2 regions of the Gottfriedia sp. NPDC056225 genome follow, and region 1 is predicted to be linked to the other one. Evidence: riboswitches for the same ligand, from Rfam matches in the RefSeq annotation. Region 1 holds a riboswitch; the other holds the start of a gene.

Region 1 (3,219 bases):
TAATGAAGGACGAATTATCACAACAAATCCACCGGCAGAACGCTTTTTAAAAATGCTTAATGATGATTATTTTGAAGAAGAAACCTCGTCACTCGTTTTAACAAAGGAATTACTAGATTTATTTGAATTAGTTGTTGTAAGTGAGAAAAAGCAATTTATTGAATTAAATTTTGATCAAGGTAATTGGCAAGTTTTAATGTCGCCACTTTATAATCAGACAAATATAAGAGGCGTTGTAGCTGTAATCCGAGATGTGACAGAACAAAGGCGTTTGGAGAAGATGAGAAAGGATTTTATAGCTCATGTCTCTCATGAGTTACGTACTCCTATTTCTTTACTACAGGGCTATAGCGAAGCGATTGTAGATGGTGTAGCAGAATCTAAAGAAGAAATGCAAGAGTTGTCACAAATTATTTATGATGAGTCACTTCGAATGGGTAGATTAGTAAATGATTTGTTAGATTTAGCAAGAATGGAAAATGGTTTTACTGAATTGAATCGAGATCATGTCCCATTGATTCAATTTGTAGATCGAATTTTACGTAAGTTCAAAGGGCTAGCAAAAGAAAAAAATATTAAGCTATTTGGTGAAATCGATAATGTTCCACATGTAGATGTATATATCGATGAAGATCGTATGGAGCAAGTTTTTACTAATTTAATTGATAATGCTATTAGACATACAAATGAAAATGGCAGAATAATTGTATCTGTAAGTCAAAATGAAACATCGACAATATTTAGATTCATTGATTCGGGTGCAGGGATTTCAAGTGAAGATTTACCATTTGTGTTTGAACGTTTTTATAAGGCCGATAAAGCTCGTACTAGAGGTAGGAGCGGTACTGGTTTAGGGTTAGCAATTGTTAAAAATATTGTCAATGCGCATGGTGGATCAATCAAGGTTTCAAGTGAGATTGGACATGGAACGACATTTAAAGTGAAAATCCCTCATGATTTACGAATGAACGAAAAAGATGTAGAGTAATCTTGTTTCATATAAAACATTTTTCCTGAGATTTTAGTTTCTAAACTTCAAGTTAAATAAAGTTATGTTTGGACTATTCTTACCTGAGGAAAATAATTGAAATATAGTATTTTACACAACAAATTCTAAATAAAATAATTGAATTCTTACTCGATATATCTTACGATTGAATTAATGAAATATTGATGAGTTTAGTGCAAATATTGCTTAAAAGGGAATCTGGTTACAATCCAGAACTGTCCCCGCAACTGTAATGTGGACGAAACGGCTATCCACTGTTCGAAAAGAATGGGAAGGACGGAGTAGGTTGAAGCAAAGTCAGTAGACCTGCTAAAGTCATCCTTGTTCAATTCTTCGGGGAGTAAGAGTTTGAAGCAGCAGTTGCAAGACTTCTTGTATATGTATGTTGTTTCAGCCCCGTTCATAATGAATGGGGTTTTTTTATGCTTTCCAAAATTTTAGGAGGATTCAAATGAAGAAGTTTTTAGCTAGTTTTATCATGATTATATTGTGTTTAGGTTTATTTGGTTGTACTAATGATACGACACAAAAAAAATCGAATGTAGGTACAAATGAACAAGCTACTTTTCCAATGACGGTTAAAGATGCTACGAAAAAAGAAGTTACGTTAAAAGAAGCGCCTAAAAGAATCGTTTCACTAATTCCAAGTAACACAGAAATCCTTTACTCTATTGGAGAAGGGAAAGAGGTCGTTGGAGTAACAGATTTTGATAATTATCCAAAGGAAGTAAAAAACATTGATAAAGTTGGCGGAAACAATGCTGACATGACTTACAATGTTGAAAAAATTATTTCACTAAAGCCTGATTTAGTATTAGCTCATGAATCAAGTTTAGGAATTTCTGCTGATGGCTTAGAGCAATTAAAACAAGCAGGAATCAATGTGTTTGTCGTTAAAAACGCTGCAACTATTAATGATGTCTATGATACAATTTTACAAGTTGGAGAAATCACCGGTAAAACTAAGCAATCTAAAAAAGTAGTAAGTGGAATGAAAACAAAATTAGATGAAATTAGCAAAAAAACAGCTAAAGCAAGTACAAATCCAAAGGTTTGGCTTGAAATTTCAGGTCCACCAGAAATATATACAGCAGGCAAAGGCACTTTTCTAGATGAAATGATTTCGATTATTCATGCTAAAAATATAGCTGAAAATCAAAAAGGTTGGGTACAGTACAGTGAGGAATCAGCAATAAAAGCAAACCCAGACGTTATTTTAACGACTTATGGTGATTTTACTCCAAACCTAGAAAAAACGATTATAGCTAGAAAGAACTGGCAAACAGTAAGCGCAATCAAAAATAAACGAGTATATGATATTAATGCAGATACAACATCTAGACCAGGTCCAAGACTTGCAGAGGGAGTCGAAGCAATTGCAAAGGCGGTTTACCCAGAGCTTTTTAAATAATACATATTTAATCTTTATCTTTCCAATTATTTTATTAATTTTTCTATTTATTTTAGGGGTTTCGATTGGTTCTACATCGATTCCCTTTTCTTCTATCATTTCTAGCTTTTCGGATGCTATATTTAAAACTAATTATGTTCCAGCAGATATTCAAACAATTGTTATGAATATCCGTGTGCCAAGGGTTTTGTTAGCTGGATTAGTAGGAGCGTGTCTTTCATTAGCTGGAGTCGCGTTTCAAGGTATACTTAAAAATCCATTAGCCGATCCATTTACATTAGGTGTTTCTTCGGGCGCATCTGTAGGAGCAGTGTTTGTTTTATTTTTTCAAATAAGTTTACCAATTGTTACTTACTTTACTTTACCGGTAGTTAGCATTTTATTTGGGTTTGGTACACTATTAATCCTATTATTATTTGTAAGAAAATTAGATCGCTCTTTAAATGTCGAAACAATCATATTAGGTGGAATCATAATCAGTTCATTTTGTTCGGCATTGTTATCATTATTTATTACATTTTCGAATAATGAATTACGTGCAGTTATTGGCTGGTTAATGGGGAATATTGGAAGTAGAGGTATTCAGTATTCTTTAAGTTTACTACCATTTTTAATTGTTTCATTTTTGATTTTATTTAGTCAAAATAGACATCTAGATGCGATGACATTTGGTAGCACAAATGCAAAGAATATTGGTATCGATGTGAAAAAATCTACTTATTTAATTTTGCTAACAGGAAGTATTTTATCTGGTGCAGCTGTAGCGGTATCTGGAACAATTGGGTTTGTAGGGTTAGTT
Region 2 (3,219 bases), on a different contig from region 1:
AAATTAATAGCTTTGGTTGTTTCATCATCACTTTTGCTAATTTAACTTTTGTTTTTTGTCCACCACTTAAATGACTGAACGGGATATTCCATAATTCTTGCGGTAATTGAAATTTCTTTAATACTTGATCTATATTATTTTCAAAGTCGTATCCATCTAATTCTAAATACTTACTTAAATACTCATTATATTTATCAAGATTTTTTTCATTAGATAGATCAAGTGATAGCTTTTCTAAATTCTTCTTTATTAAATAACGTTCCTGATCAAATGATTCGATTACTTCCCTTGCTGTAAGTAATTCCTGGTCTTCTTCATCTGTTAAAAGCCAACCTATATCTTCTTTTGAATATTGAATTTGCAATAACCCTTTATTAAGCGGAATATTTCCTAAAATTGCATTGATAAATGTTGATTTCCCAACTCCATTTTCACCAATTAAAGCAACTCGTTCGCCTTCTTTTAGTTCTAGATTTCCATTTTTAAAAATTGTCATTCCGTTTAACTCTATTTCAATGTTCGATGCTTTTATAATAAACATATACTTCACTCCATCCAATTTAAAAATATCCCTCTGTTTTTAGCCCAGAGAAAATAAAAACACACAAGCAGTATCTGCCTGTGTGTAAATTGGATGTAATTTAATCAGCCTAGTACATTCGAAAAAGTATATACAAAGTTTAGTTATTATTAAATAAACCATTTTTTTAATTGAATGGATTTACTTAATATTCATTATGGGCTCAAAAAATAGACATACTTATCCAATTTCTCTGTTTTCAGGCAGAGTACTTTTTTGCTATATAATTCTTTAGCTTTAAAAGTTATCGGATATTGTACATAGTGTCTAAATTTGATGCCTCCTTAAAAATATTAATTTAATCTTAGCTTACTTTTAGTATGATTTCAATCATTACTTTTATTCTTTCCAAATTAATGCCAATTCCTTACTTAATTTTTTTCTTAATTGGCGACTTTCTAAACGCTTAAATGCTAATTGTTGCAATTTAATTTCTTCTTCAGTTTCTGGTATTGCCTCTACTACTTTATGAGGTTTTCCATCTTTTAGTGCAACAAAAGTTACAAAACATGTTGCTGCTACTCTTTTTTCTCCTGAAAGCAAATCTTCTGCAGTTGCTCGAACAAATACTTCCATTGAGCTTGAGCCTGTTAAGATGACGAATGATTCATAATAAATGCAGTCACTTTCACGAACTGGACATAGAAACTCGACTGAATCCATCGACGCGGTTACACATTCCATTCTCGAATGCTTTGTTGCTGAAATAGAAGCAATTAAGTCCATTGCTGCAAGCATTTTCCCACCGAATAATGTACCATGGTTATTTAAATCAGTTGGAAATATTCTACTACTATCAAATACTCTGGATTCTTTAACGTATCTACTGTTCATCGGTTTCTCCCTACTTTTAATTAATTGAATTATGTATTTCTCTAATTTTTTTCACTGATTTTATCAAATTTACAATTCATCTTTATTCAGTCTCATGGCGAGTCTTTATTTCAAATTCAGACTTGACCCTATTTCATCAATTCTTTCAACTTTGCTATCTTACTTGTTTAATTTCCATCGTTTTTTGCATGTAAAATTGGAAGTTTCATAAATTCTCCTAAAAAAATAAAAAGCATTTTCATCTCTAAAAAGATAAAAATGCCTTAAGATCGTTGGAAAACATAAAATAATGACAATACTTTAAATTAAGCTTTCTTTCAAAAAGGCACCTCCCTATCTCTCGTAGGTCAAACAGCGTCGTTAGAATAGGCAGGTCTCCTGACTTTAGAATTTTCATCTATTACAGTGGCGGGACCGCGTTGGAATTTCACCAATCTTCCCTTTTAAGTAAATGAATTAATAAGAATTTCATTTACACCTATTCCCTACTATTTAGTTTTCATTATTTTGTCATAAAATACAAAAATAGTCAAAATATTTATTTCTTTTCCAAAAATCATAATATTCATTTATTACATCTTAATAACTTTTACTTAAAACAAAAAGTAACTAACCATAGATACGGATGTGCTTTTCATACAAAAAAATATACTAAAAATGGTTTAAATACCACATTTTCCCTAACTTTTTTTATGGTATAGTAGGTTAAATTAGAAATTTTTAACAAATATAAAAATCTGCAACTAAAAAATAATTACTATTGCAATAGAATGTTTGATGAAAGATTAGGAAATAAAGGAAAGGAATACAAACAAAAATTAAACAATTAACCAAACTCTTCACGATCTTTCCAACCATTAAATTCGACCTACATATGAGGTGATTAATATCATGTTAATTTATCGTCGTTTTTTAAAAAACTTATTTTTAATACTACTTGTATGTTTATTCGTTTCTGCATGTTCAAATCCTGACTCAAAAGAAGAATTAAGTAGTATTTCATCAAAATCCTTAAAACAAGATCAGAAGGACTTTGTAAATAACACTGAGGCTTCGGTCAAAGATCAAAAAAAGCAACCATCCGAACAGCTTGTAGCTAGTAATCGCAAATTAGTAAAAACAGCTGAATTACAGCTCGAAACCAAGAAATTTGATAAAACCATTTCAGCTCTTGAAAAATCAGTTAGTAGTTCGAGCGGCTATATCGAATCGAATCATATTAGTGGAACATCCATAATGGAAAAGTACTCTAGTAACGACTCTGAGCAATCACCATCTAGAACTGCAAATTATACAATAAGGGTTCCATCAACAAATTTAAATGAATTCCTATATAATTTAAATAAGATTGGAAATGTAATTTCAAAAACGATTTCAACTGATGATATATCCAATCAATACTTTGACACAGAAACGCGTATGAAATCATTAAAAATTCAAGAAGACCGTTTATTGAATTTATTAAAAAAAGCTGGCTCTTTAAAAGACATTTTAGAAATTGAAAAGCAATTAACTGATGTTAGATACGAAATTGAAAGTTTAACAACAACTTTAAAAACTTATGATTCAGCTGTAAACTACAGTACAATCAATCTTTTTATTAATGAAGTTTCATCGATTACAGATACAACTCCTCCAATAACGATTGGAGACCGGATCGGTGTAACATTTAAACAAAATGTTGATGCAATCGTGAGTGGATTTAAAAATACGACAGTTTTCTTGATTGGTAATTCTCTTATGATTATTATTTGGTTTGCGATCATTGCAGTTGGTTATTTTATAACGCGTAAAGCCATTAAAAA

The links. A riboswitch is a leader RNA that binds a small molecule or an ion and turns the genes downstream of it on or off. The one in region 1 is predicted to bind cobalamin.
Region 2: linked by a shared signal. The riboswitch ahead of ACFCYN_RS07155 (acyl-CoA thioesterase) and the one ahead of ACFCYN_RS15220 (ABC transporter substrate-binding protein) in region 1 are both predicted to bind cobalamin.

What each region holds. Positions count from the first base shown of each region.
Region 1 covers NZ_JBHJTJ010000023.1:7,470-10,688, reverse strand. Annotated here, with positions in the region: gene ACFCYN_RS15225 (ATP-binding protein) at 1-988, shown strand, start outside; cobalamin riboswitch at 1,164-1,337, shown strand; gene ACFCYN_RS15220 (ABC transporter substrate-binding protein) at 1,461-2,420, shown strand; gene ACFCYN_RS15215 (FecCD family ABC transporter permease) at 2,386-3,219, shown strand, end outside.
Region 2 covers NZ_JBHJTJ010000007.1:33,749-36,967, forward strand. Annotated here, with positions in the region: gene abc-f (ribosomal protection-like ABC-F family protein) at 1-541, opposite strand, end outside; gene ACFCYN_RS07155 (acyl-CoA thioesterase) at 920-1,414, opposite strand; cobalamin riboswitch at 1,766-1,911, opposite strand; gene ACFCYN_RS07160 (DUF4349 domain-containing protein) at 2,306-3,219, shown strand, end outside.